One region of the Paenibacillus sp. FSL H3-0310 genome, then DNA from elsewhere that is predicted to be linked to it. Evidence: a T-box and tRNA genes for the amino acid it is inferred to sense, from the RefSeq annotation. Region 1 holds a T-box; the other holds one or more tRNA genes.
What was found. A T-box is a leader RNA that pairs with one kind of tRNA and senses whether it is charged. The one in region 1 lies ahead of pheS (phenylalanine--tRNA ligase subunit alpha), so its partner is inferred to be a tRNA-Phe.
Positions count from the first base shown of each region.

Region 2: it has a tRNA-Phe gene. The T-box ahead of pheS (phenylalanine--tRNA ligase subunit alpha) is inferred to sense a tRNA for this amino acid. The anticodon was not compared.

Region 1 is NZ_JBBODC010000003.1:499,991-515,352, forward strand. It holds gene MHH63_RS28145 (HPr family phosphocarrier protein) at 1-215, shown strand, start outside; gene ptsP (phosphoenolpyruvate--protein phosphotransferase) at 208-1,920, shown strand; gene pulA (type I pullulanase) at 2,301-4,688, shown strand; gene MHH63_RS28160 (sensor domain-containing diguanylate cyclase) at 4,750-6,363, opposite strand; gene MHH63_RS28165 (ABC transporter permease) at 6,778-7,950, opposite strand; gene MHH63_RS28170 (ABC transporter ATP-binding protein) at 7,947-8,645, opposite strand; gene MHH63_RS28175 (efflux RND transporter periplasmic adaptor subunit) at 8,642-10,066, opposite strand; gene MHH63_RS28180 (hypothetical protein) at 10,091-12,652, opposite strand; T-box leader at 12,918-13,203, shown strand; gene pheS (phenylalanine--tRNA ligase subunit alpha) at 13,264-14,298, shown strand; gene pheT (phenylalanine--tRNA ligase subunit beta) at 14,417-15,362, shown strand, end outside.
Region 2 is NZ_JBBODC010000001.1:278,288-293,649, reverse strand. It holds gene MHH63_RS01545 (methionine ABC transporter ATP-binding protein) at 1-667, opposite strand, end outside; gene MHH63_RS01540 (ADP-ribosylglycohydrolase family protein) at 1,153-2,550, opposite strand; gene MHH63_RS01535 (nucleoside hydrolase) at 2,554-3,510, opposite strand; gene MHH63_RS01530 (ABC transporter permease) at 3,551-4,489, opposite strand; gene MHH63_RS01525 (ABC transporter permease) at 4,486-5,532, opposite strand; gene MHH63_RS01520 (ABC transporter ATP-binding protein) at 5,525-7,087, opposite strand; gene MHH63_RS01515 (BMP family ABC transporter substrate-binding protein) at 7,205-8,344, opposite strand; gene MHH63_RS01510 (AraC family transcriptional regulator) at 8,672-9,427, shown strand; tRNA gene MHH63_RS01505 (tRNA-Leu) at 9,564-9,642, opposite strand; tRNA gene MHH63_RS01500 (tRNA-Cys) at 9,657-9,730, opposite strand; tRNA gene MHH63_RS01495 (tRNA-Gly) at 9,740-9,814, opposite strand; tRNA gene MHH63_RS01490 (tRNA-Gln) at 9,821-9,895, opposite strand; tRNA gene MHH63_RS01485 (tRNA-His) at 9,915-9,990, opposite strand; tRNA gene MHH63_RS01480 (tRNA-His) at 10,034-10,109, opposite strand; tRNA gene MHH63_RS01475 (tRNA-Trp) at 10,133-10,206, opposite strand; tRNA gene MHH63_RS01470 (tRNA-Tyr) at 10,213-10,298, opposite strand; tRNA gene MHH63_RS01465 (tRNA-Thr) at 10,304-10,379, opposite strand; tRNA gene MHH63_RS01460 (tRNA-Phe) at 10,408-10,483, opposite strand; tRNA gene MHH63_RS01455 (tRNA-Asp) at 10,494-10,571, opposite strand; tRNA gene MHH63_RS01450 (tRNA-Met) at 10,597-10,673, opposite strand; tRNA gene MHH63_RS01445 (tRNA-Val) at 10,691-10,766, opposite strand; tRNA gene MHH63_RS01440 (tRNA-Glu) at 10,822-10,896, opposite strand; tRNA gene MHH63_RS01435 (tRNA-Ser) at 10,915-11,007, opposite strand; tRNA gene MHH63_RS01430 (tRNA-Asn) at 11,011-11,086, opposite strand; rRNA gene MHH63_RS01425 (23S ribosomal RNA) at 11,147-14,073, opposite strand; rRNA gene MHH63_RS01420 (16S ribosomal RNA) at 14,336-15,362, opposite strand, start outside.

The DNA.
Region 1 (15,362 bases):
TGGTAAATACAGCAACAAAATTCAAAGGTACAGAAGCATATGCAGAAGCTAAAGGTAAAAAAGTAACTTTGAAATCCATTCTTGGCGTATTGTCATTGGGTCTTGAAGCTGGAGATACTTTGTCTTTGATTACTGAAGGAAGCGAAGAAGCAGAAGCTTTGAACGCTCTTCAAGAAGTAATGATTAAAGAAGGGCTAGGGGAAATCCATGAATAAGATTTCAGGAATCGCGGCTTCAGCAGGGATTGCAGTAGCCCGTGCTTTTATCCTGAAACATCCGGATTATACGATTACGAAGACAAGTATCAGTGATACTGAAGCAGAAGTCGCTAAGTTGAATGATGCACTCGCCAAATCAAGAGTGGAGCTGCAAACGATTAAAGAGCGTACTTTGGCAGAGCTGGGGGAGAAAAAGGCTGAGATTTTCGAATCACATCTGCTTATTCTTGATGACCCAGAGCTGATCAATCCTGTAATTGATAAAATCCGTGAGGAATCGGTTAACGCGGACTATGCGCTAAACGAAGTGGCTACGCAATTCATTGAGATGTTCGAAAATATGAAGAGTGCCTATCTGCAGGAACGTGCAGCTGATATGCGTGATGTTACCAAGCGCTTGCTGAACCACCTGCTGGGCATTCATTATGTAAGTCCTGCAGAAATCAGTGAAGAAGTAATCGTGATTGCTCAAGATCTAACACCATCGGATACAGCACAGCTTAATCGTAAGTTCGTTAAAGGCTTCACAACGAACATCGGTGGACGGACTTCTCACTCTGCAATTATGGCACGTTCTTTGGAAATTCCAGCGGTTGTGGGAACTAAAACGGTTCTGTCAGAAGTGAATTCTGGCGATTTGGTGATTGTCGATGGTCTGAACGGAGACGTTCTGATCAATCCTAGCGAAGCTGAAGTGGCAGAGTACACTCGCAAGCAGGAAGCTTACGACTTGCAAATCGCAGAATGGAAGAAACTTCGCGACGAACCTACAGTATCAGCAGACGGTAAACATGTTGAGCTAGCTGCCAATATTGGTACACCAAATGATGTGAATGGTGTCATTGAGAATGGTGGCGAAGGTGTAGGTCTGTACCGCACTGAGTTCCTTTACATGGGTCGCGATAAGCTGCCTTCTGAGGAAATTCAATATAACGCCTACCGTACTGTACTTGAGAACATGAAGGGTAAGCCGGTAGTCGTACGTACCCTGGATATCGGTGGCGATAAAGAGCTGCCTTATCTTGACCTTCCGAAGGAAATGAATCCTTTCCTTGGTTTCCGTGCGATCCGTCTTTGCCTGGATCGTCAGGATATTTTCCGTACTCAATTACGCGCGTTACTAAGAGCGAGTGTTCACGGGGATCTTCGCATTATGTTCCCTATGATAGCTACGCTTGGTGAATTCCGTGCTGCACGTGATCTTTTGCTCGAAGAGAAAGCTAAGCTTCGGGAAGAAGGTAAGGAAGTATCAGACAACATTCAGCTTGGCATAATGGTTGAGATTCCATCAACTGCTGTACTGGCTGACCAGTTTGCTAAGGAAGTTGATTTCTTCAGTATCGGTACGAATGATCTTATTCAATATACAATGGCTGCGGACCGTATGAATGAACAGGTATCTTACCTGTATCAGCCTTACAATCCAGCCATCCTGCGTTTGGTCAAAAATGTAATTGATGCAGCCCATGCAGAAGGTAAATGGACGGGGATGTGTGGTGAAATGGCTGGTGACGCAACAGCTATTCCGCTGCTACTGGGTCTTGGTCTCGACGAATTCAGCATGAGTGCAACTTCCATTTTGCCAGCGCGTAGTCAAATTTCTAAATTGTCGGCTGCCGACATGAAGGATTTGGCTGCAAAAGCGTTGCAGCTTGGCACGGCTGAAGAAGTCGCTGCGCTTGTTCAAAGTATCGCTAAGTAACTTTTTACGCATGCATTAATCCGTTTTAGCGTTCTACTGTTTTTCCAACTACTATTGCCGACTTCCGATGGCTGGAGGTCGGCTTTTTTATGTTTTTTAACCTATAATTTTCTGTAATTCGACCTCATTTACTGTTCACTGTTTATTTTCTTTATTGCGCAGATGTCTATACCGATAGTATTAGTAATGAGCATAAAGTCGATAAGGAACCCAAACCTATAAATATGTCGTACATATAATAGTAAGGATCCATAGAAAGTTTATACTCCATTTGCCGACTTGCAGCGCTGTGCAAGTATTAATATGAAATGAATTGGTAATATATGGACTTATAAGCAACCCCACAGGTTAGGTGGGGAGCCATAGGATGGTGTTAATTCATGAGTAAAAATTATATAAATGCAGAATTGATGATGGAAGTCTACGAGGGCAAGGATTTAGGCTTGACGTATTCAACGGAGTACAGTGTATTTAAAGTCTGGGCACCTACGGCACTTGCTGTGTCCCTTGTACTGTACGAAACAGGTGGGCATCAACTGAATACTGAGTCACCTAAGAGTGCTATGGACAATGGTCGTATTGTATATATGCAGCGTAGTAATGGTGGAGTCTGGCAGACCAAGTTATCAGGTGATCTAAAAGGGAAATATTATATGTACCGTGCTGTTTTTGCAGATGGCAATGTGACGGAAGCAGTAGATCCTTATGCAAGAGCCGTATCTGCAAATGGTTTAAGATCAGCAATCGTTAATTTGCAGGATACGAATCCAGAACATTGGGATCAGGATGTAGCGCCTCCGTTACAGCATCCTGCCGACGCAGTGATTTATGAACTGCATGTTCGTGACTTCTCCTCACATGAGAGCTCAGGTATGCATTATAAGGGTAAATTCAAAGCATTTACCGAATTTGGATTAAAGGATTCGGCAGGAAATACAGTGGGGATTGATCATCTGGCTGAATTAGGGATTACCCATGTACATCTGATGCCGGTATTTGATTTTCAGACCGTGGATGAGCTGAAGGTGGTCAATCGGGGTTCCTCCATAGCTAATATGGACTACAATTGGGGGTATGATCCCCAGCATTATAATGTACCTGAAGGATCTTACAGCACCGATCCTGCCAATCCTGGCTTGCGGATTCGTGAATTTAAAGAGATGGTGCAGGCCTTACACAGCCGCGGGATCGCGGTAATTATGGATGTCGTTTACAACCATACGTATGCTGTGGAGAATGGCCCCTTTGAGCCGCTTGTCCCAGATTATTTCTATCGCCGCGATTTTACGGGACGTTTGTCGAATGGCTCCGGGGTTGGCAATGAGCTGGCTACAGAACGTCCGATGGTCCGTAAATTTATTAAGGACTCCTTATCTTATTGGGCTTCGGAATATCATATGGATGGTTTCCGGTTTGATCTAATGGGACTGATGGACAGTGTTACCATGCGGGAGATTACCGAAGAGCTTCGGCTAGAAGTGAATCCGAATCTGTTGCTTTACGGTGAACCTTGGACGGGTGGAGATTCTCCGCTGGCCACTAAAACGCTAAAAGGTGTACAACGGGGCAAGGGCTATGCTGTCTTCAACGATAACTTCCGTTCAGCGATCAAAGGGGATAGTGATGGCTTCGGAAGAGGGTTCGTGACAGGCGAATACGGCAAAGAAGGTGCTATTGCAGCCGGAATTAAAGGAGCAATTCATGAGTTTACGGACTCGCCTGTGGAATCGGTGAACTATGTAACTGCCCATGATAATTTGAATTTATGGGATAAGATGCTTATCGTTCAAGGAGGGAGTCAGGAAGCTGATTTTCCGGTAATCGCTAACATGGATAACGAAGATCTGGAAGAGGCAGTGGCCCATGCCAATCCATACGTGAATGTAGATCAGGAGAATATTCTCGGTAATGAAACTGTACGTCGATCCTTGCTTGCTAACGGAATGATTCTGACCTCGCAGGGGATTCCTTTCCTGCATGCTGGAGATGAGCTCCTGCGCAGTAAATTTGGAGATCATAACAGCTACCGCAGCGGTGATGCGGTCAACTCGATCCGCTGGAATATGAAAAGCGCATTTAAGCCCGTATTTCAATATTATAAAGGCCTGATCGAGCTGCGGCGTACACATCCGGCATTTCGTCTGCATGGCCGCCAGGAAATTGAACGCTCCTTAGAATTTCTGCGTTGTGATGGCGGAATAGTATCGTATCTGCTTAGAAGCCATGCAGGAGGTGATCTCTGGAATAATATTACCGTTGTCTTCAATGCTAATAATGACCGGATGTCGGTATCACTTCCTGAGGTTGCTGATAGTTGGAACGTAGTGGTAGACCATACCCGTGCCGGGATAGAAGCCATCCGCAGAATCGAAGGCAATGAGGTAGAGGTGGAAGGGTTGTCGATGATGGTCCTTTATGATGAATGTGGTGAGCCAGCCCCACGCTCTAAAATTATCGAAATACACTATGAACGCCCAGATCAGAATTACCAAGGCTGGAATCTTTGGGTTTGGGATACAGGAATCCAGGATGGACAATGCGATTTCCGTTATATGGAGAACGGGCGTGCAGTAGCCCGCATCGAAGTGCTGCCAGATACCCAATCCATCGGATATATTTTGCGGCTTAATGATTGGGAAGAAAAAGATGGGGACGGAGACCGTTTCATTGATTGTTCTACGAATGGAGAGTTAACCAAGGTCTTAGTTCGGGATCGTGATCAGGAGATTGACGAAATTTCAGAAGATCATCTTCGGTTAAGCAGTTAGAGGCCATACAAAAAAAGCTGTTTCAGGGTTGGTTTTTCCTGAGACAGCTTTTTATTTGCTCTTATGGTTTTACAATGGTCTGGTTAGCTAACCCTTCGTCCACAAGCTCGTAGTAGAGATTGGCTTTATTGCCACCATGGTCTTTGGAGCGATACATCGCCAAATCGGCGGCACGGAGCAGTTCATTAATACTGCTTCCGTGTTCAGGAAATAAAGCGACTCCGATACTCGCGGAGGTATGGAAGCTGGACCCGTTATCAACAGACCAAGACTTGTTGAACAGTTTAAGTAACCGCTGCAGTGTTTCATTAAGCATCTCTGGAGAAGTGAATCGATGCAGTACAACTGCGAACTCATCTCCGCCGATCCGGAAGGCCTGACCTATTCCTTTAACCGTATGCTGAAGTTCACGGGAGAGCAGCTGAAGAAATTCGTCTCCAGCCAGATGGCCTAAGGTATCATTTAGCTGCTTGAATCTATCACAGTCCAGCAGGGCAAGCGCAATATTTTGCCTCCGTCCTTCGGGTTGGGTGATAAGGTTCTCCATATACATTTTGAAATGAGCCCTGTTGGGAATCGCTGTTAAATGGTCATAGAAGGCTAGCTTATGTAGTCGTTCTTCGTATTGTTTTCGCTGGGTAATTTCCCGAGATAACAGCATAAATTGTGCTGGGAATTTACGGCTGCCGAGAACAGGTGACACCTTAGTTTCAAGCCATACCCATTGGCCTTCTGCTCCGCGCATGCGCAGTTCAGAAATACGCGGAGTTCCCTGAACAACACTTTTTAATTTAGCCCAGGCAATTTCCGGTTCACGTATGTAGTTGGATAACGGATCTCCTTTTTTAGGCACATAGCCTAGAATACTGGAGTGTGAGGGAGAAGCGTATAGAATCAACCCGTTGGGATCCGTCAAAATAATGAAATCAGACATGGTTTCACCGATAAGCTGATAAAGTGTTTGTTCTTCCAGCATTTCATTCTGGAGCCAGATGATTTTGCGTCCAAGGTAAATAATAACTAAGAGAAACACAAATAAGAGGAGTGAATAAAGAGAGAACAAAGCGCTTTTTTTATCCTCAAAACCATCCGTTACTTGCAAGGCGTAGTTGCCAATCAAGTCCTCTGCTTGATCGAGATGTGCCCTAGCTTCATTGAATTGCGAGTTTAGGGTGAGCGCAGAATATGAATCTGGGTTCCAGCTGCCCTTCGTCCGTTCTGTTATTAGCGTATACCCTGAATTTTTCCATTTGATAATGGTAGTTTCGAAGGAGCTGAGTTCGTTTTTTAATTCGGAAAGGATAATCCCACTTTGTTTCATATCACTGTAAGGGTTTTTTATAGAGTAGATATTTGATCTTGCTAGACTTACTCGTTCCTGCGCTTGAAGATTATTATCTATAAACTCCTTAGTGAACTGTTCACCTTCTGCGGCTGTTAGGTTTGGACCCATTGCGATTTGCAAGGCTACAGCGGCTTGATGCAGATCACGATCGGCGCTCAGTATAAGCTTAGAGTTCTGATATATATCATCATAAAGAGAATCTGACAATCTATTAATCGTGTAATTTAAATAGAGTAGCGAGGCGACGCTGATCCCAACCAGAAGGACGGAGATTGCAGCGAAGACATAGAATAGTTTGCGTGTTACCTTGAACTCAAAGAATCCTGCCACAGTCATCTTCTCCCTGTATAAGATGATTAAGAAAATCTATTGCTGCTTAAGTAGAACCTGCAGAACGCAATCTATGGTCAGGCGTAATTTAATTCATTCACTGATGTTTTAAGGTGCTTTTGGGATAAAAGAGGTGTTGTATACATTGTGGAGAAACATAGGAAAGTGTACGTGTGAGTAAATGGTAGTTTCTAGTATATCAAGTATATAGGACGTGCTGCTTATAGAGCAATCTTTACTCAGATAATAATCAAAATGACAAAATTTAAAGTTTAGTGTATGGGCCTATTGAATTATCTATATTCAAACCGATGGTTCCTATTACCCAACTCGATCATAAATGATACCTTTTACAGCTGCTGAAAAAAAACTGCCCTTAGTCATCTTAATGACTATAGGACAGCTAATCATTCATTATTCGTTACGCAGTGCGTGAATGGGGCGAAGTCGTGCAGCTTTGTTCGCAGGCATCATTCCAAAAATCACACCGATGAGTAAGGAGAAAATAAAAGAGATCAGTACCATATCCCAAGCAATCGAAACTGTAAGTGCTGAGTATTTACCTAGCAGCCAACTGCCCGCGACACCAATGCCAACCCCGAGCACCCCACCCAAACCGCTGAGCACGATGGATTCAATCATGAATTGAGCGAGGATATCGAATTTTTTGGCACCAATTGCTTTACGGATACCAATCTCACGTGTTCTTTCATTGACAGATACGATCATGATGTTCATGATTCCGATGCCGCCGACAAAAAGTGAGATGCCTGCTATGCCTGCAAGCGCCATGGAAAGTGTATCTGTTGTGGAATTGACAGTTTCCAGCATTTCCTGAGAATCAAACACACTAAAAGCATTATCCGCATAATTGAATTTAGCATCAAGCGTACTTTCCAGTTTTTCTTTTGCAGCTGCTACAGTATCTGCTGAAGTTGTCTTAATGGTGATGGAACGGACGCCTTTACTTTTTAATTGGCGTTCTGCCGCGCTTATAGGAATGAGTATGATATCGTCGTTGGAACCACTTAGACTGGAGCCTTTTGTTTCTAAAAGCCCAACGATTTTATAGCTAATCCCGTTTAACTGGACCTTCTGCCCTACAGGATTGTCTGTACCGAATAAATCTTCGGCCGTACCTGAACCGATCAACGCTACCTTTTGCCGGTATTCGTTATCAATATCAAGCAAGAAGCGGCCTGCCTGTACATGAAAATCCTTTACCTCCTCATAAGAGGGGGTGATTCCTTCTACAGTTACACTAACGTTGTCCGTTTTGTTCTTGGCTGTAGCATTGCCGCTGATCACAGGAGCTACATTTGCTATACCCTCTATATTCCCTAGAGCAAGGGCTTCCTCATAGGTGAGAGAGGTAGTCGCCCCACGGCCAGTAATGTTTACAGTGAGTTGGTTTGTGCCTAGTCCGTTTAGCTGCTCTGTGATCTGTGAAGTAGTTCCTTGCCCAACAGAAACAAGAATGATGACCGAAGAGACTCCAATAATAATCCCAAGCATCGTTAAAAAAGCTCTAACCTTACTGCTGTTGATGCTCTTCAGGGCCATTCGCATGCTTTGGTACAATTTCACCCCGCATTCCTCCGATCTTCCACGAGGTTGCCATCCTGAATACGAATAATCCGCTCCGCTTGTTTAGCTATTTCCAGATCATGTGTGATAAGGATAATGGTATGTCCTTGCTTATTCAACTCACGTATCATTTGCATGACTTCCTGCCCCGTTCGCGTATCCAGTGCCCCGGTTGGTTCATCGGCGAGTAGAATAGGGGGAGATCCCGCCATAGCCCGGGCAATCGCTACCCGCTGTTGCTGTCCTCCCGAAAGCTCAGAAGGGCGGTGATGCATCCGATCCTCCAGCCCTACTTTAATGAGTGCTTCCTGTGCTAGTTGTCTTCTTTCCCGATGGGGGAGGCCACGATAAATTAATGGCAGCTCCACATTTTCAATGGCTGACAGCTTGGGGAGCAGGTTGAAATTCTGAAAGATAAAGCCGATCTTCTCATTGCGGATCGTTGCGAGCTTATTGTCGGATAACTTGCGAACCTCTTGTCCATCTAGAAGATAACTTCCTTCATCGGAGATATCGAGGCAACCAAGCATATTCATGAGTGTTGATTTACCAGAACCGGAGGGACCAATAATAGCTACGAACTCCCCCAGATCAATTGTAAAGGAAAGGCTATTTAAGACCGTCATGGTTTCTCCGGCCATTGTGTAGCCGTGGGACATGTCGTGAACTTCGATCAGAGGTGCTGAAGCACTCATCTGCCGCCACCTCCGCCACCACCTGGTGCGCTCCCCATACCACCAGCGCCACCTCCGGTGAAGCCGCCCCCCCCACTAAAGCCACTGCCGCCGAAGCCAGCACCACCCATACCGCCCATACCACCTCTAGTTTCCGTTTCCGTGCTGGTTGTTCCGGTTTTCGTAGAGATTACGGTAGGGATGATCACCTGGTCCCCTTCATGGAGTCCGCTGACAATTTCAATGCTGCTCTCATCATGGAGACCCACTTCGACAGTGACCATCTGTCCTGAGCTATTGCCGCGATTTCTTCCACCGGCAGCGCCGCTGCGAGCGTCAGGAGCCCCGCTGGGCATAGCGCCGCCGCGAGCGTCAGGAGCCCCGCTGGGCATAGCGCCGCCGCGAGCGTCAGGAGCCCCGCTGGGCATAGCGCCGCCGCGAGCGTCAGGAGCCCCGCTAGGCATTGGTGCTTGGCCCTCGCCAGTAGTTTTGGAAGTTGCGGCTGAACCCGCTGCTAGAGGAATAGAAACTGTGTATTTTCCGTTTCTTTCTTGTACAGCCTCAATAGGTACTGTTAATACATCCTTTTTCTCAGCAGTGGTTACTGAAACTTCCGCAGACATTCCGACAAGAGCACCTTCGGAGCTTGTTAGACCTATGGTAACATCGAAGAGGGAAACACCGTTTGAGGCGGTGCCCTCATTAGCTATTTTCGTAACCGTGCCCTTGAATTCCGTATCAGGCAGAGCATCCAATGAAATAGTGGCAGGCATCCCTAGCTTTACAGTAGGAATATCAAGCTCATCCACCTGCACAACTACACTTAAATTAGCATAATCGGTAATGTCGATGAGTTCAGAGCCGTCCATGGCTTTTTCACCGCTTGCAATATTAACTGTCGTTACAGTTCCGTCAATAGGAGCCGTTAACGGATCAGGAGGAAGCATATCTTCTTGGACAGAAGCTATTTTTTCCTGTTGCGCCGAAATGTCGGTTTTGGCCTTTTCAATCGAACGTTTGGCATTTGCCAGCTCATCTTCTGCTGCACCTGATACGGCCAGCTTCTTATATTGCTCCTGCTTGTCCTCAAGATCGGTCTCAAGCGAGGCAAGTGAAGTTTGCTCCTGCTTGAGATTGTCACTCAGATCATTGCCTTCAAAGGTAATCAAAGTCTGGCCTTTTTTCACGAGATCGCCCTCTTTGACAAGAACCTCAGCTACGGTCCCGCTGTCCTTCGTTTTTACTTTACCAGTTTCTGTAGCAATCACGGAGCCGGCTCCGGATACACTAACTACGATATCGCCCTTTGTAACGGTAGCTGTATTAACAGGCGCTTCAGCGGCTTGACTGTTCTTATCAGGTAACAATGTATAAACCAGCATTCCTGCTGTGGCTACAACTACTACTCCAAGAGTCCAGAACACTATTTTTTTCTTCTTCATTTCTATCCTCCATATCTCATCATATTAATTGCCGGATGTATTGCTGGTGTCTGGATCTGTACCAGAAGTAGAGTTGCTGTTCGAAGTCGTTGATGCCGCCTGATAAGTGACAACATAGGTTTGTGTTCCCAGCAGATTTCGATGGCCTTGGAATTCGTCGTATAGATTCAACCGGATTGCGCCGCCACCCAGTGTTTTGTACAGGCTGCTTGTGAAGGTTGTGGTGTACGACTTGAAGTTACCTAATTGTAGATCTGTGCCAAGCGTTAATGTTTTTTCCATGCTTTGTCCTAAGGGGTCAATCAGCTCCAACACCAGTTTGTGCTCATAGGTGCCTGATTCATAAAGCGTGCTGGCTGACATGTTGTAGGTTAGTGCAGTGCTGAGCGTATCTTTACCAGCGGTGACGGTGGCGACTGCATTTGTAACGGATAGAGTATAAGGAAACATTTCCACGTTCAAAAGATTGCCTTTGGGCTCCACCCCCAACTGGTTCAGTCCAAGCGATACCGTATTGATGTAACCCGACGATTGACCGCCAGGAGCGGTAAGCTTGCCTTCAGAAACACCCTCCCCGATGTAAAGGACAAGGTTCGCTGGATCTATACCGAGAGGGAGCTTACTCCAGAGGGTGACCAGACTTTTTCCGTTAGGACTGGTGGAGGTTTTGGACTGGGTGACTTCGGCTTCATAATATTGATTGTCTTGTGTTTTGTAATAGGCTACGAGCTGAGCCTGTTCGGATTTACGCGATTCCTCACTGTTCATTTCTAGTTCTGTGTACAAGAGATTTGAATCTGTACCTGGGTACACGAGGGTCCGGCGTACAAGTAATTCCGCTTTTTTACCTTCAAGCTCAAGATGGAAAGAATTTTCAGCTGCAACACTCTGTACCCGGCTGTCCAGTTGGGTAGTACTTAGAGAAAGGAAGTTAAGCTTACTTTCACCTGAAGTTTCTTGCAGGGTGATTTTTAATTGATTGAAAGTATAGCTATAAGGAACATTGGCTACGACATACACAGCAGCCGATTCATTTGGACCGAGGATGGTTTGCGTACTTTCTGAGACAACCTGGGAAGTGCTGCTGATGTCACTTTCTCCAGCTTTGACGACACTTGTAAGCGCAGGAAGCTGAACAGAGGTTGATTTAGTGTTGCGGATGTTGATTTTAGCTACGATCTGGTCTTTGTCGGACCAAGGGAGTCTTTGAATGTTTGCAATTTTGACAACAAATGTACCGTGACTGTTCTCAATGGGGTATTCCGTGTCCTGCCAATTGTTAGTTTGCAGCGTGTAAGGGATCTGATAATAGGCGGTAGGAAAAATGATCTTGCCTTCAGCAGCCGGCTCAGTCATTTGCAGCTGCAATGTTCCTTGATTGAGTGTGAGTGGTACATCTGCGCTGAGTTCAATAATCTTTTCTTCAAGCGGTTTCAATGTTAGGCTGGTAAAATCCTTCGTATCTACCGGAAAGCTATACCCTTCAGCGGCTTTAATAGCAAGTTCATAGGCAGGCACATTCACCGCTTTGTTGCCGCTATTTTTGATGCGGAACTGTAGTGTCCACTTTGCGTTGCCATTGTCAGCATAGACGTTAGCCGTTTTCAGCTGTGTTTCGACTGTATTATTGCTGATTGTAAGCTTCTTCGTGACATTGCTGGCTACGACAAGATCCGGTGTTGTTGCAGCGGGGAGATTGTAGGCGACAACCGGCAACGCTATTTTTAATGAGGCATCTTCTCCGGCAAATTGCAGCGCCATGTTGTCTGTCTTCATATAAGAAGGGATTTCCGTCAAATAGTAGATCGTCTTCTTTTCCTGAGGCTGTACTTTATAGCTGGTGCTGGTGTCATCAAGTGCGAGTTCAAATACAGATCCTCCAGCGGAAGCGAGGTATCCTTTAAGTCCAGTATCACTGAGTACCTTGGTTCCTTGATTAGTGAAGCTAACGCCAACCTTGGCATAGACCTTACCGTTATATTTATAAATTTGCAGGCTCTCTGCCTTGGTGGTTACAGGGAGATTGTTTAGGGTGATCTTTTTACTCTGCCCTCTGGCGACAGCTTGTGAATATCCTGTTGGTACGGTGAAGTTCCCTAGCTTTTTTTGATAATCGGTGGTGTTGAAGTCCCATCCGTACAATGAAATTTTGACCCCGTTTAAAGAGGTGGATTTGCCGATGTTTACATAGTAGGTGATAGATTGACTGCTTTTCGCGGCAATAGATTTGATGGTTGCACTGCTGGTAATAGGGCTTCCTTGAATAACTGTACCACCGCTAGTAGTTACTTTGGAGAAAAAGTCCACCAGATTGAGGCTAGCGTTGCTTCCATTAGAGTAGCTGAGTGTGTATGTGAGAATATTTCCGCCATCCTGAGTTAATAAGCTGACATCCGTCAGCTTTGCGCTGATGTTAGTCTTCAAGGCTATGGAGCCTAGTTTATCCAGAGCGGATACGGAAGCTGTTGTTGCTATTTTGGTGGATGTAGTCCCGGCCCAAGCGGTATGAGCACCATACGCTGCAGATTGGCTAAGTACAGCTGTGCTTAGCAGCACCGCGGCTACTTTTATTCTCCGTACATGCATTTGATTTCCTCCCAATAGGATAGTTAATAGTCTGCGAAGGTGCACCCGAGTGGATAAGCAAGCCTTCCTAGTAATGGAAATTATCAAGCTCCGCTGAATGTTAGCTGAAAAAAAGTTGGAAAAATGGCTCTGAAGCTTAAAGCCAGCTTAAAAGAAGATAAAAATTAGCCTGATTTTGTCCAGCTTGTCAAAACGACAGATTTTGCATATAATAAAGAGACATATCTCTTGTAGTAAAGAGATACCTGACAATTAGCATGAATTGTGAAATGCAGTGATGGAGAAGAGTACACAGTGCCTGACTTACAGGGAGGAGACGCCGCGGATTGAGAGCGTTTCTAAGAAGCAGAGCTGTCGAAGTTCACTCCGGAGCAGTTCCCTGAATTCCTTAAGCTGTCTAATAGGGAAGGGTAGGGGATACCGGTCACAGACCGTTATTTCTGTATAAAGTGAGATAGGTATCTGTCCAGCCAAAAGAGGGAATGAAGCTCTTAAGGGGAACAGATCAGCTTGTCTAACAAGGGTGGTACCACGGTCTTTTCGTCCCTTACCGGGAGAAAAGGCCTTTTTTTGTTGAACTAGACAATGATTGAAGGGGGCTGTACACGGCCATGAAAGAGAAGTTGGAAGCATTGAAGGTTGAAGCGCTGGCTAAGCTGCAGGAGGTTATGGATCCGCAGGTACTAAATGATCTAAGAGTGAAGTATCTCGGTAAAAAAGGTGAGCTTACAGAGGTTCTGCGCGGTATGGGAGGACTTAGTGCTGAGGAACGTCCGGTAATCGGGCAAGTAGCGAATCAGGTTCGCAGTGCTATTGAGGAGATTATCGGCGCGAAGCAGGAGGCTTTTCAAGAGCAGGAAACCCAGCAACGTCTGCAGGCTGAAAAAGTAGACGTAACCTTACCGGGTCGCCGTATGCAGCAAGGGGGCATTCACCCGCTTAGCAGAGTCGTACAGGAGATTGAGGATATTTTTATCGGCATGGGCTACCGTGTAGCTGAAGGTCCGGAAGTAGAGACCGATTATTATAACTTTGAAGCTCTAAATCTGCCTAAGAATCACCCGGCACGTGATATGCAGGATTCTTTCTATTTAACGGATGACCTGTTAATGCGCACACAAACCTCGCCGGTACAGATTCGTACTATGCAGGCTATGAACGGTGAAGCTCCGGTAAAAATCATCTGCCCGGGTAAAGTATTCCGCCGTGATGATGATGATGCAACGCATTCCTTCCAGTTCCACCAAATCGAAGGTTTGGTCATTGGAAGTAACATTCGAATGAGTGATCTGAAGGGCACCCTGCAACAATTTGTGCAGGAGATGTTTGGACCGAATACAGGCATTCGTCTTCGTCCGAGCTTTTTCCCATTCACTGAGCCAAGTGTTGAAGTAGATGTAAGCTGCTTCAAATGTGGCGGCGATGGCTGCAGACTATGCAAGCAAAGCGGATGGTTAGAAATCCTTGGCGCAGGTATGGTGCATCCAAATGTACTGAAAATGGGTGGCTATGATCCTGCTGAGTACAGCGGCTTCGCTTTCGGAATGGGTGTAGAGCGGATTGCAATGCTTAAATACGGCATCGATGACATCCGACATTTCTATAGTAATGACATGAGTTTTGTGAAGCAATTCAAGGGCGTTTAGTTTTTGTGGGCGCGCTGGCTGATAGTGGCGGAGAATGGCTTTGGAGTGTTCTCCCACAGGAAGCAGCGCGAACGACAGTGAAATAAATACATCTGAAACATAAAGGAAGTGAGCGGATATGAAAGTATCAACCGGATGGTTGGCTGATTATACATCGATTGAAGGAGTAACCGCCGAACAGCTAGCGGAGAAGATTACCGCTGCCGGCATTGAGATTGACGGCGTAGAGCGCCGCAATAAAGGCATTTCCGGCATCGTAACCGGCTATGTGAAATCAAAGGAAAAACATCCTGATGCAGACAAGCTGAACGTATGTATCGTGGATGTGGGCCAAGATGAGGAGCTACAAATCGTTTGCGGCGCAAAAAATGTAGCTGCAGGTCAAACTGTACCTGTAGCAATGGTTGGCGCTAAGCTGCCAGGACTGGATATCAAAAAAGCCAAGCTGCGCGGTGTCCTGTCGCAAGGAATGATCTGCTCGGCCAAAGAATTGGGACTGAATGATAAATTGCTTCCAAAAGAGCAACAAGAAGGTATTCTTGTGCTGCCTGAAGGGACAGAGATTGGTCAGGATATTTCCAAGGTCCTCGGCTTAGATGACGAGATTCTGGAATTCGATCTGACTCCGAACCGTTCAGATTGCCTCAGCATGATTGGTGCTGCTTATGAAGTAAGTGCAATTCTTGGGCGTGAAGTTAAATTACCTGATCCAAAAAGCGAAATGATTGAGATCAGTGGTCCTGCTGCGGATTCCATTTCCGTCAAGATTGAAGATGAAGAATACTGCAGCCATTATGCAGTTCGTTATATTGCAGGTGTTAAACCTGCACCATCACCGCTGTGGATTCAGAATCGTCTGATGGCTGCTGGGGTTCGTCCAATTAATAATATTGTGGACATTACCAATTATGTGATGCTGGAATATGGACAGCCGCTGCATGCTTTTGATGCAGATAAAGTACAAGGTGGAGAACTCGGCGTTCGTCTTGCCCATGAAGGTGAAGTTTTGGTTACACTTGACGGTCAAGAGCGTAAGCTAGAGCCGCAAATGCTCGTTATCGCTG
Region 2 (15,362 bases), on a different contig from region 1:
ACGAATCTACAATGCGCCCTTTTTCCATCACCGATACATGAGTACATATGCTTTTAACAACATCCATCTCATGCGTAACAATGACAACCGTTACTCCAAGACTTGAATTCACATGCTTCAGCACGTTCAAGATATCTGTAGTGGTTCCTGGGTCCAGGGAGGACGTTGGCTCGTCACACAGTAATATTCCCGGACTGTTCGCTAGTGCGCGGGCAATCGCAACACGCTGACGTTGTCCTCCGCTGAGCTGTGCCGGATATTGTTTTGCCCTATCTGCCAGTCCAACAAAATCCAGACACTCCTTCACACGCTTCATTCGTTCATGCTTTGGGACATCTGCCAGCTCCAGCGGGATCGAAACATTCCGCTCTACAGTGACGTTATAAACAAGATTAAATTGTTGAAAGATCATTCCAATCTTTTGCCTTGCATTACGCAGTGCTTTACTAGGCATTTCGGTCAGGTTGTGGCCATCTACGGTAACCGTTCCCTCATCCGGCTGTTCCAGAAGATTCATCAGTCGCAGCAGCGTAGATTTCCCCGCACCACTCTCACCAATGATCCCATGAATGGATCCCTGCTTTACCTCCAGCGATACCTCATCTACAGCCTGATAGATGCCTTCCTTCAGCTTGAACCCTTTACTTACCCGACTCAGCGACAGTATTAGAAGCTCCCCCTTCCTTTCCCTTATATAATGAACCTCCATCAAGTGAGACATTGTATTACAATTTTCTAAAATCTGTTTTATTAAAAATCTCCTTAAATAATAAGACATTTCTTCTGCTGTGTCATCATTTTTCTTTAAATGATATACCAGGAAGATTGATGAAAACCTAAAAACCCTTTATACCGGGCTCTTTTTACACATTTATTAATAAAATAAAAAAGGGTAGCAAAGATAATCCTGCCCTCTTGAAATCATGATTCTCCTATTGCCCCACCACTAAACGCTCCACTGTTAATATAGCCATATTTGGTTTTTTTAAGTGTATGAAATGCAGTTAAAGCTACATTTGGTTGCTTGGAGTGTGATTAAAGACCTGCTGTTACGCAAAAAAGGATGTCTAAGCCAATAGCTTAAGACATCCCATAATTCATATAGTAATCCCTGAATCCCTGATCTATCGAGTCCCATACTCGCTAAATCTTTTATGCCTTTTCGCCAAGCTCTCTGCGAATCTTCAAGAACACTTGGTAGCTGCGTTCCGCACATTCCGAAATCGCTATCGGATGAAATCCGGGCAGATCGGCATATAACGTATCGTGAAGCGGTTCGATCCATGAAGCCGGCAACTTACTTGCTCCAAGCTTCGCTCCCATAATTGAGCCCACAGTAGCCCCGTTACAGTCTGTATCCATCCCACCGTATACGGAAGTAACGACTGTTTTTTCAAAATCATTCCCGCCATAAACAAGCGACGCAGCTACAAGAGCAGCATTATTATTTGTATGGACCGCATCATAGTGACTAAAAGTATCCCAAATGTTACGAACCAACTCCCGCTCACTTTTGGCCTTCTGCGCAATATCTATCCCCCGCAAAACATCACTGGCCAGACGACTGGTACGCGGAATCTCGCTAAGGCCAATCTCTAGGATCCGTTCATTATCCTTCTCTGCAAAAGCTGCCGATATCATCGCCGCATTCAACATCTCACCGTAGATGCCATTTTTCACATGTGAAAATGAAGCGTCGCGCCAGCCTAGTTCTGCCGCAAGCTCAGGATAACCTGCTGCGCCATAAGCCAGTCCATCTGCGCGTATAGCGGCACCAATCCACTCGCGGTAAGGGTTTAAGTGCATCCGCACTCTTTCCTGCCGCACCAGCCAATCCGCAGGCTTCTCGCCATGCAGATGAGAGGTCTCCTGCGCAAAATTCATATATGACTGTGTCTCCGCCGTGCACACCTGACTATATGTTAAATGTGTATGCCACAGCTTTCCGATATCCCAAGAATCCCAGTTCAGACCCTTCTGCTCCAGCAGCATAAGACCCAGGACAGTGTAGCGAATATCGTCATCGCTTTCCATATACTTGATCGTCTCGCGGGTACTCGCATGTGTCCATTCACTTAAGCCAAGACCATATTCAGCCTCTGCCCGTGAATGCCCAGGCGTATAGCCAGTAATTGGCCAGGCGTCCGCACCCTGAAACCATAGCTCAATATTCTCCCAGCCCGGACGGCCATCTTTCCCATAGAGATAGTCCCAATACTCCAGCGGTTTCCCGAGTGCGCAGCCGACACTTCTACCGAGCCAGGCTCCATAGAACTTATCTCTCCATTCCGCCTCGCTCCAGTCCGCCTCAAGCTTACGTGGGCCTTCTGGACGTAGATGACGAATCTCCTCCAGAGAGGATGGCTCTTGATACGGAAAATCCTCACTGATCGTAAGCTCCATTAGCTCATTGTATACCTGCATCAGCTTGAGCTCATCGTCACCAGCAGCCGCTAGCTTATCCGCAAAACCCTCAATCAGACAACCTTCTTCTCCACGCTGAGCAATTTCAAACTGCACGGTCTCTTGAAGTCTCTCCCATCCTGCCATAGGCTACTTCCCTTCAGCCGCTAGCAGCAGCTCTTGATCAAGCTTTTCCAGTGAATCAAAGATCAGCTTCATAAATGCTTCCCGGTCAACGCCCACCAATACTTGCACATTCGCTGGACGATCCGTCTTCTTCCGTCTGTCTGCAACTGTCATTCCCCGCGTCAGCTTGCCTTCTGTCTCCACCGTTACATATAGATGCTCAGATTCAAATAGTTCCGGATGCAGCAGCCAGGCAACAGCACATGGATCATGCAGCGCACTGCCGACATAGCCCATTTTTTTGCCGTAAATCGAATAGAAATCCAGCAATTCTCCGACCATTGTAGACACTGGTCCCCGCTCTTTCAATGCTAGGATCTCATCTTCAAAAATAGCAGCCTTATCGGTCACATCCAGACCACTCATTGTGATCGGAATCCCCGACTCAAACACAATACGGGCTGCTTCAGGATCTACATAGATATTAAACTCCGCAGTAGAGGTGACATTCCCGTAAGAGATACCTCCCCCCATCAGTGAGATTTTTTCAATTCTGTCTTTAATCTCTGGATAAGCCGTGATTAGCAGTGCGATATTTGTTAAAGGAGCCATCGGCACGAGCGTAATCTTCTCCTCTGAAGAACGGATGATATTCAGCATAAACTCCACAGCACCCTGCTCTACAGGGCGGAATTTACTTGGAGGCAAAAGTGGCCCATCCATACCCGATTCACCATGCGCTTCCTCACCTGTAACAAGCTTGCCGAACAGTGGGCCAGCAGCCCCTTTAGCTACAGGAATGTCAGCATTCACGAAGCTGATCACCTTCAGGGCGTTTTCCGTGATTTTATCTAAAATTTGGTTTCCACCAACCGTTGTAATCCCGCGCAGATCTAACTTCTCCGAATTTGCTATGGCAAGCAGTATCGCTATTGCGTCATCATGCCCTGGATCGCAGTCAATAATAATAGGTGTTGGCATAGGTACTCACTCCTTGTCTGTGTATCAATCATTTCAATCGCTATTTAACTAGCGGGCTTTTAAGTTTTTTATTCTTTTTTCGTGTCTCAGATACTGCGTAGATCACAAGTCCAATTACTGTGGCTACATAAGGAAGAGTGGCGATTAGCTCCGCAGGAATCTTCAACACCTGTAGCGCATTCGACAATGCATCTGCAGTACCAAATAATAAAGAGGTCAGCGCCGTGCCTACGGTCGTACTTCTTCCCATCGACTCAGCGGCAATGGCAATCCAGCCCCGGCCAGCGATCATATCGCGGGTAAACAGTGACAAATACCCCATCGACATATAAGCACCGCCTAAACCGGCAAAAAATCCGCTAAGCAGCAAAGCCATATACTGTATTTTTACAACACTTACACCCACGGATTGAGCCGCATGTGGATTTTCACCCACTGAACGAATGCGCAGTCCAAGCGGTGTACGGTTTAATAGATAGTAGACAACAAACACAGCCAATATAGAAACATACGTCAGAATGTGATGCCCCGATAAAATAGGTCCAAGCACCGGGATATCCTTCAACAAAGGAATCTGGACACTAGGTAGAACTTTACTCGCCAGCGAAGTGGAAGAACCCTTGTCGCCACTAAGCAGATAGAGGATAAACACAGTGCCTCCCGAAGCGAACATATTAATGGCCACACCCCCGAGAATGATATGTGTTTTGAATTTCAGGGTGAAAAAAGCTAATATTCCAGCGATCAATGTTCCAGACAGCACCGCCCCAAGCAGACCTACCCATGCGCTATGTGTATAGCTGCTTATGATGACACCCGCTAAAGCGGCAACAAGCATGATGCCCTCCATCCCAATGTTAATGATCCCTGCACGGTTGGAGATGAGTGCGCCGAGCGCGGCAAACAGAATCGGAGTCGTCACGCGAAGGACAGAGAACGCAAAGTCAGTTGTAAAAATCACATCAAACAAACTATTCACGCTTCCTTCGCCTCCTTCAAGAGCATCCGATTTTTCCAGAACTTCAGAAATTGCTCAGCCGAAATCAGAAGAATGATAATTGCCTGTATAATTGAGATCATCTCTGAAGGTACATCAGACAGACGCGCCATCATGTCAGCCCCAATTCGAATGTACGCTAGGAATAATGCAGAGCCGATTACGGACAGCGGATTATTTTTGGCTAACATCGCTACAAGGGCACCATCCAAACCATAACCAGGCAGTGACGTCCATTGGAAACGGTTATACATCCCCAGCACTTCTACGGAGCCCCCCATACCTGCGATAAAACCTGCAATCAAGTGGACGAGAATAATAACCTTGGCTGTCTTCATACCGGAATAACGGGCAAAGTCCCGGTTGATGCCTGTCATGCGCAGCTCATATCCCCATTTCGTTTTGTATAGGAATAGATGAGCTGCAGTAATAAGCACGATAACGATAATAAGACCGGTATGAATACGGGTGCCCGAGACCATTTTACTCAGCAGTGCCGTTTTCTCGAATTTGTAGGATACATTGGCAAAAGCTTTAGCATCACGCAGATGATAGTTCAGTAGGTATAGCCCTACTCCGAACAAAATATTATTGAACATTAAGGATGTAACCAACTCATTAGCATTCCATTTTGCCTTCAGAATACCAGGTATTGCCGAGAGCAACGCTCCTACAATTGAACCTGCAGCAATAGCTACCATCGGATGCAGCCAGCCGTCCAGCGTTAAATGAATAGCCAATACGGAAGTTACAACACCGGAGAAATAGAAAATCCCTTCAGCTCCCAGGTTGAACATATTGGCTCGAAACAACAAGGATACTGCCAACCCAGTGAACATGAGCGGAATCGCCATCTCAATCACATTACCAATATGACCTTTACTGGATAACGGCTCTAATAGGAATATACCAATCGTCTTCACAGGCTGATTACTGACCAAAGAGATGATCAGAAAGGCAATAGCGAGTGCAATAACGATTACCGCCGATGTCCGAATGTACTCAAAATATTTAACTTTAAACATGATTTACGGCCCTCCCGATGTGCTCCTCGTCCTGTCGATGAATCCCCAGCATATAAAGACCTAATTCTTCCTCACTAACCTTAGATGGCTCCTCGAAAAAGGCAACAATCTTACCCTCGTACATTACTAACAGACTATCGCTGATCTCCAAGATCTCATTCAAATCTGCCGACACTAGCAAAATCGCGCAATCGTCTGAACGTAATTCCAACAACTTTTGATGTATGAACTGGGCTGCGCCTATATCCACACCCCGTGTCGGCTGTTCTGCAATAAGCAGCTGCGGTTCAGTCGAACACTCTCTAGCTACGACTACCTTCTGCATGTTACCACCTGACAACATTCCTATGGGCTGAGAAGGTCCTGAACAGCGGACTTTAAATTCCTCTACAAGGGATACTGCTAGCTTGGCAATTCGTGAGCCATTCAAAAAAAGACCTTTATTCATTGCTTTTGTACGATACTGAGTAGATAGCAGATTATCAGCTATGCTTGCTTCACTAGCGATCCCTTGCCGCATCCGATCCTCCGGTATATAGGAAACGCCTAGCTTACGAATATCCAAAATATCCGATTCACGGATATCCTTTCCCTTCACTAGTACAGAACCCTGACTTGAGACACCTCTCAAGCTACCTGTAAGAGCTTCAATGAGCTGTGTCTGCCCGTTGCCTTCTACACCAGCAATTCCAACGATCTGCCCACCACGTACCGCAAAATTGATATCCGACAATAATGCTTTGCCATCTGCATCATTCACACCGAGTCCCTGCACCGTTAGTACTGGCTCACTAACAGCCAGAATCTCTTTGTCATATTTCAGCACGACATCTCTGCCGACCATTAACCGCGAGATTTCCTGTTCTGTCACATCCTGTGTTTGAAAAACACCTTCACTACGGCCGCTGCGCATAATCGTAATTCTGTCGCAAATCGCTTTGACTTCCTTTAATTTGTGCGAAATAAAAACTATCGTATGGCCCTGTTCCCTTAATTGCTTAAGTTCGCGGAACAATTCCTCTGTTTCCTGTGGAGTCAACACCGCAGTTGGCTCATCAAGCACCAGAATTTTCGCACCACGCAGCAGCGCCTTAAGAATCTCAACCTTTTGCTTCATCCCAACTGTAAGATCCTCTACTTTTGCCTTTGGATCCACGGCCAGATTGTATTTCCTTGCGGTCTCTTCCGTCATGCGCACAGCCTCGGCATAATTAATGCCAACTCCTCTGCGCGGCTCCATACCCAGCACCATATTCTCTGCCACCGTAAAAGAAGGTACCAACATGAAATGCTGGTGGACCATGCCGATGCCTCTATCAATGGCGTCCTGAGCGGATTGCAGCTTTACTTTTTCACCCTTGATATAGATCTCGCCTTCACTTGGCTCTTCCATGCCGAACATAATCTTCATTAAAGTCGATTTACCTGCACCGTTCTCACCTGCAATCGCATGTATTTCTCCCTCACGTAAAGAAAAATGCACGTCTTTATTTGCAACGACGCCATTGGGATATACCTTGGTAATTCCCCGCATTTCCAGCAGAGCTGTGTACATAGGTCTCAACGCCTTTCAACTTGGAGGTCTGCAAAAATATACAGCTGGAATTCCCCTGACTAGAAGAATCTCCAACTGTAGGTTTATCTCTATAGAACTGATCTTAAGATTTAAAGCTTAAGGCTTAACTGCGTTACGAATAGCTTCTACCTCTGCGGTTTCCATCCCCATCGCATTATCCACTTTAATTTCTTTATTGATCAGCTTTTGCTTCACTTCTTCAACCTTGGCCTGAAGATCAGCCGGGAATACATTTTTATAAATATCATTCTCAGCAATACCTACACCATCATCTACAAAGCTCAATACATCACGTTTGCCCATTTCTAGCGTACCCTCTTGCAATCTCTTCACTGCACCTAGAATAGCCGTATCAATCTTTTTAATAGATGAAGTAACGATTAGATTTGCTTTTTCACTATCCGTATCGTTAATCAACATTGCCTGATCGGAGTCTACACCAATTGCATATTTTTTCTTCTCTTTAGCTGCGTCAAAGATCCCAAGACCTGTACCCCCAGCCACGTTAAAAATAACATCCACACCGGAGTTATATTGAATTAGAGACAGCTCCTTACCTTTTGCCGGGTTAACAAAATCACCAGCGTACGACACAGCAACTTTTACATCAGGATCAACGTACTGAGCACCTTGAATGTAACCGACCAAGAAAGCATTAATCCCCGGAATATCCATACCGCCGACAAACCCAATCACATTCTCAGGGGTAGCATTCGGCATATCCGATTGTGTAGCTAATGCTGCTACGGCACCTGCCAAGAAAGATACTTCATTTGTCGCATAAGACATGTTGTACATGTTATCTGGTGCTTCATCGATGTCAGTATCATAATTAATGAATTTTTTGTCTGGATACAATTCTGCCGTTGCATTAAACATCTCTGTAATTTCAGAACCGCCAGAAATAATTACATCCCAATCCTCGGAAGCGATATCGTTAAATGTAGGCTCCCATTTCGTTTTATCAACGCCCATTTCAACAACCTTTGTTACTGCACCAAGTTCATCCTTAACCTTTTGCAAGCCGTTATTAGCGGAATCAAAAAATGATTTATCCCCAAGTGTCCCCGGAATCAGCAATACAACCTTGAGTTTATCCCCTGCACCTGTTTCTCCACCCTCAGCAGCGTTTGATCCAGTATTCGCAGAAGAACCGTTATTGGACGTGTTATTCCCACATGCTGTGACCAGAACCATCACCATTAATAACAACAAAGAAAGAACTTTTTTATTCATTACTCTATTCCACCCCTAATTTTAGTTGGTTAGTAATCCGCAGAATCCCATCTTCACCCATTGTATAATTCACGGTTCAAATGGAAATTCTCTTTTTTCCAAATAAAGTATCATTAAAAGTAATAAATTTAACGTTTAGGCTCAAAAATAGCAATAAAAATACCATTATTATTAATAATCCGCTTTATTTCCGAACGAGATGGCCAGTCAGGTTGCGAACTTTCGGATTTATTGATACGATCATAACAAATATTATTAAAAATAATTATATGATTTCGGTCATAGTTTTGTACGATTCGGCTAAAACATAAGTATTGGAGGATCATCATGGATCGTGTTCTATATATTGTAAGTGCCACACATGAGCTAAATACTTATATCCCTCCACACCAGCATGAATGCTACGAACTAGTCTATTATTTACAGGGGGTAGGGACAACCAATGTTGGCCCACGAAGTTACCATTTTCGCTCCTCTTCTTTCGCGCTTGTGCCACCCAATCATAAACATGACGAGCACCACCGTGAGGATGCAAATGTATTATTTGTAGGCTTCCACTCGGAACACCCTAATATGAGTAATCTGCTCGGCATATATGAAGATGATAAAGATCAGACCGTTCTTCAAATCCTGCTGCGAATGAAAGCAGAGTTTACACGCAAGCAAGACGGATTCTCTGAGCTTCTAAACCTACAAATGAGCGAGATTACCGTCCATCTTATGAGGCTTCTTAGTGCCTCTGGATATCAATCCCCAACAGAAGATCGAGTACAATATGTCCTTAATTATATGAATGAGCATTATCGCCATAAATTGTCCGTCGAAACACTATCAGAAATGTCCGGATATAGTTACGATCGTTTTCGCCATCTATTTAAAGAACGTTTCGGGTCTTCACCCCTGCGGTATTTGCTGTTAAAACGCCTGGATTATGCAAAGTCTCTATTACGTCATACTCAGATGCAAATCTCTGAAGTATCCGCTGCTGCAGGTTTTGTGAACGATGCCCAATTCTGCAATATGTTTAAACGAGAAATAGGTCTTACTCCGCGAGCATTCCGCATTAATAATCAATCAGGTTAATCACTAATCAGATTAAAAAAAGCCGTTGAAATAGAGAAACTCTCTATTCAACGGCTTACTGCTGTAAACCCAAGGACATAAAGAAAAAAGGTTTGTAAGAATGCTTTTATAAGCAGTCTTACAAACCTTTTTAAGATACCGGCGAGAGGACTCGAACCTCCACGGTTTCCCACTCGATTTTGAGTCGAGCGCGTCTGCCATTCCGCCACGCCGGCACATATGAACTAAATGGAGGCGCCACCCAGATTTGAACTGGGGATAAAGCTTTTGCAGAGCTTTGCCTTACCACTTGGCTATGGCGCCATGAAAACTTGGAGCGGACGACGGGAATCGAACCCGCGACCCTCGCCTTGGCAAGGCGATGCTCTACCGCTGAGCCACGTCCGCATAAAATGGCTGGGGATATAGGATTCGAACCTATGAGTGACGGAGTCAAAGTCCGTTGCCTTACCGCTTGGCTAATCCCCAATAACATTTTAAAGTAAAATGGGGCGACTGATGGGTCTCGAACCCACGAATGCCGGAACCACAATCCGGTGCGTTAACCCCTTCGCCACAGTCGCCATATTAAGTTGATATTGTTGCCATTATTCATTTTAAAGTAAATGGGGCGGCCGATGGGTCTCGAACCCACGAATGCCGGAACCACAATCCGGTGCGTTAACCCCTTCGCCACGGCCGCCATATTAAACTTTAGAAAGAACTTGGCAGGGGCAGCAGGAATTGAACCCACACCAACGGTTTTGGAGACCGTTGTTCTACCTTTAAACTATGCCCCTAAAAACTGGTGGAGGATGATGGATTCGAACCACCGAACACTCACGTGAGCAGATTTACAGTCTGATGCGTTTGGCCACTTCGCTAATCCTCCAAGGATGGTGCCGGCGAGAGGACTTGAACCCCCAACCTACTGATTACAAGTCAGTTGCTCTACCAATTGAGCTACACCGGCATGGCACTCATTCTTTTGTGATGATAAATGGTGGCTCGGGACGGAATCGAACCGCCGACACGAGGATTTTCAGTCCTCTGCTCTACCGACTGAGCTACCGAGCCATGATGAAAATGGCGGAACCGACGGGATTCGAACCCGCGATCTCCTGCGTGACAGGCAGGCATGTTAGGCCAACTACACCACGGTTCCAAAAGATATAATTGCTTAAGTTAATTGGTTGCGGGGGCAGGATTTGAACCTGCGGCCTTCGGGTTATGAGCCCGACGAGCTACCGGGCTGCTCCACCCCGCGTCAGTAAGAAAGTGTTATGGTGGAGGCTGAGGGGATCGAACCCCCGACCCTCTGCTTGTAAGGCAGATGCTCTCCCAGCTGAGCTAAGCCTCCATAAACAACAATTGTTATTGTACCAAAGTCCACTAGGATAAATCAAGTGAAAATTTGGTGACCCGTATGGGATTCGAACCCATGTTACCTCCGTGAAAGGGAGGTGTCTTAACCCCTTGACCAACGGGCCATACTAATTAAAAATTTGTGGCGGAGAGAGAGGGATTCGAACCCTCGAGACGCTTGTGGCGCCTACACGATTTCCAATCGTGCTCCTTCGGCCAAACTCGGACACCTCTCCATATGGCTCCCCGAACAGGACTCGAACCTGTGACAACTCGATTAACAGTCGAGTGCTCTACCAACTGAGCTATCAGGGAATATTCATACCAGGCTTGATGCCTGAAAACTGAATCCGAAACGAATCTGCATTCTACGTATAGGATAAGCCCTCGACCGATTAGTATTGGTCAGCTCCATGCATTGCTGCACTTCCACCTCCAACCTATCTACCTCGTCGTCTTCAAGGGGTCTTACTAATTGGGAAATCTCATCTTGAGGGGGGCTTCACGCTTAGATGCTTTCAGCGCTTATCCCGTCCGTACGTAGCTACCCAGCCATGCTCCTGGCGGAACAACTGGTGCACCAGCGGTACGTCCATCCCGGTCCTCTCGTACTAAGGACAGCTCCTCTCAAATTTCCTGCGCCCACGACAGATAGGGACCGAACTGTCTCACGACGTTCTGAACCCAGCTCGCGTACCGCTTTAATGGGCGAACAGCCCAACCCTTGGGACCTACTTCAGCCCCAGGATGCGATGAGCCGACATCGAGGTGCCAAACCTCCCCGTCGATGTGGACTCTTGGGGGAGATAAGCCTGTTATCCCCAGGGTAGCTTTTATCCGTTGAGCGATGGCCCTTCCATGCGGTACCACCGGATCACTAAGTCCGACTTTCGTCCCTGCTCGACTTGTAGGTCTCGCAGTCAAGCTCCCTTATGCCTTTGCACTCTGCGAATGATTTCCAACCATTCTGAGGGAACCTTGGAACGCCTCCGTTACTCTTTAGGAGGCGACCGCCCCAGTCAAACTGCCCGCCTGACACGGTCCCCGTACCCGATTAGGGCACTAGGTTAGAACCTAGATACGATCAGGGTGGTATCCCAACGGCGCCTCCACCGAAGCTTGCGCTCCGATTTCTACGGCTCCCACCTATCCTGTACAGATCGTACCCAAATTCAATATCAAGCTGCAGTAAAGCTCCATGGGGTCTTTCCGTCTTGTCGCGGGTAACCTGCATCTTCACAGGTATTAAAATTTCACCGGATCTCTCGTTGAGACAGCGCCCAAGTCGTTACGCCATTCGTGCGGGTCAGAATTTACCTGACAAGGAATTTCGCTACCTTAGGACCGTTATAGTTACGGCCGCCGTTTACTGGGGCTTCGGTTCATAGCTTCGGGTTACCCCTAACCACTCCCCTTAACCTTCCAGCACCGGGCAGGCGTCAGCCCGTATACTTCGCCTTGCGGCTTCGCACAGACCTGTGTTTTTGCTAAACAGTCGCTTGGGCCTTTTCACTGCGGCCCCCTCGTGCTATTCACACTACCGGGGCACCCCTTCTCCCGAAGTTACGGGGTCATTTTGCCGAGTTCCTTAACGAGAGTTCTTCCGCGCGCCTTAGAATTCTCTTCTCGCCTACCTGTGTCGGTTTGCGGTACGGGCACCTTCTCCTGGCTAGAGGCTTTTCTTGGCAGTGTGAGATCATGACCTTCGCTACTATAATTTTCGCTCCCCATCACAGCCCAGCCTTAATGATGTGCGGATTTGCCTACACATCAGCCTCACTGCTTAGACGGACATCCATCAGTCCGCGTCACTACCCTCCTGCGTCACCCCATCGCTCATAGCGGATTACGGTGGTACAGTAATTTCAAACTGTTGTCCTTCGACTACGCCTTTCGGCCTCGCCTTAGGTCCCGACTTACCCTGAGCGGACGAGCCTTCCTCAGGAAACCTTGGGCTTTCGGCGGATCAGATTCTCACTGATCTTTTCGTTACTCATACCGGCATTCTCACTTGTGTAGTGTCCAGCGCTCTTTTCAGTACACCTTCAACCCCTACACAACGCTCCCCTACCCCAGATACATACGTATCTAGCCATAGCTTCGGTGGTGTGTTTAGCCCCGTTACATTTTCGGCGCAGAGTCACTCGACCAGTGAGCTATTACGCACTCTTTCAATGGTGGCTGCTTCTAAGCCAACATCCTGGTTGTCTGTGCAACTCCACATCCTTTCCCACTTAACACACACTTGGGGACCTTAGCTGATGGTCTGGGCTGTTTCCCTTTTGACAATGGATCTTAGCACTCACTGTCTGACTCCCGGCAATAAGTATATGGCATTCGGAGTTTGACTGAGCTTGGTAATCCTTGCGGACCCCGCACCCAATCAGTGCTCTACCTCCACTACTCTTATACCGAGGCTAGCCCTAAAGCTATTTCGGGGAGAACCAGCTATCTCCGAGTTCGATTGGAATTTCTCCGCTACCCCCACCTCATCCCCGCACTTTTCAACGTACGTGGGTTCGGGCCTCCAGTGCGTGTTACCGCACCTTCACCCTGGACAGGGGTAGATCACACGGTTTCGGGTCTACGTCCACATACTAATTCGCCCTATTCAGACTCGCTTTCGCTGCGGCTCCACCTTCTCGGCTTAACCTTGCATGTTAAACGTAACTCGCCGGTTCATTCTACAAAAGGCACGCCATCACCCATTAATAGGGCTCTGACTTTTTGTAAGCACACGGTTTCAGGTTCTATTTCACTCCCCTTCCGGGGTGCTTTTCACCTTTCCCTCACGGTACTGTTTCACTATCGGTCGCCAGGTAGTATTTAGCCTTAGCAGATGGTCCTGCTGGATTCATACGGGGTTTCACGTGCCCCGCACTACTCGGGATCCGTCTCGGAGAGAATACAGTTTAGGTTACAGGGCTTTTACCTCTATCGCGGGCCTTTCCAGACCTCTTCACCTACCATATTCCTTTGTAACTCCATGTGAGACGTCCCACAACCCCTAAGAGCAAGCTCTTAGGTTTAGGCTGTTCCGCGTTCGCTCGCCGCTACTGACGGAATCACTATTGTTTTCTCTTCCTCAGGGTACTTAGATGTTTCAGTTCCCCTGGTCTGCCTCTACATTTCCTATGTATTCAGAAATGAGTAACTGCGAATTACCACAGCTGGGTTTCCCCATTCGGACACCCCCGGATCAAAGCTTGCTTACAGCTCCCCGAGGCAGTTTCGTTGTTCGCCACGTCCTTCGTCGGCTCCTGGCGCCTAGGCATCCTCCGTGTGCTCTTATTAGCTTAACCTTGATTCTTCCGCAGGAAAATATCATACGATGACATTCTCTTTGGAATCATCTCACTAATAACATTTACTTGTTTGCACAAGTTGCTAAAAGATGTTCTAAAACGCAAATTCGTTTCGGTATCCAGTTTTCAAGGATCAAGTCTTACTTGAGAGCTTAAACTCTCAAAACTGAGCAACGAGTGAGTAACAGGCCTAAACCTGAGTTTTGGAAGCTTAGCTTCCGATTTGAATGTTCTCATTGCAGAGAACGATTCTCCATAGAAAGGAGGTGATCCAGCCGCACCTTCCGATACGGCTACCTTGTTACGACTTCACCCCAATCATCTACCCCACCTTCGGCGGCTGGCTCCCTTGCGGGTTACCCCACCGACTTCGGGTGTTGTAAACTCTCGTGGTGTGACGGGCGGTGTGTACAAGACCCGGGAACGTATTCACCGCGGCATGCTGATCCGCGATTACTAGCAATTCCGACTTCATGCAGGCGAGTTGCAGCCTGCAATCCGAACTGAGACCGGCTTTGATGGGATTGGCTCCACCTCGCGGCTTCGCTTCCCGTTGTACCGGCCATTGTAGTACGTGTGTAGCCCAGGTCATAAGGGGCATGATGATTTGACGTCATCCCCACCTTCCTCCGGTTTGTCACCGGCAGTCACTCTAGAGTGCCCAACATTACTTGCTGGCAACTAAAGTTAAGGGTTGCGCTCGTTGCGGGACTTAACCCAACATCTCACGACACGAGCTGACGACAACCATGCACCACCTGTCTCCTCTGTCCCGAAGGCCGCTGCTATCTCTAGCAGATTCAGAGGGATGTCAAGACCTGGTAAGGTTCTTCGCGTTGCTTCGAATTAAACCACATACTCCACTGCTTGTGCGGGTCCCCGTCAATTCCTTTGAGTTTCAGTCTTGCGACCGTACTCCCCAGGCGGAGTGCTTACTGTGTTAACTTCGGCACCAAGGGTATCGAAACCCCTAACACCTAGCACTCATCGTTTACGGCGTGGACTACCAGGGTATCTAATCCTGTTTGCTCCCCACGCTTTCGCGCCTCAGCGTCAGTTACAGCCCAGAAAGTCGCCTTCGCCACTGGTGTTCCTCCACATATCTACGCATTTCACCGCTACACGTGGAATTCCACTTTCCTCTTCTGTACTCAAGCCACCCAGTTTCCAGTGCGACCTCAGGTTGAGCCCAAGGTTTAAACACCAGACTTAAATAGCCGCCTGCGCGCGCTTTACGCCCAATAATTCCGGACAACGCTTGCCCCCTACGTATTACCGCGGCTGCT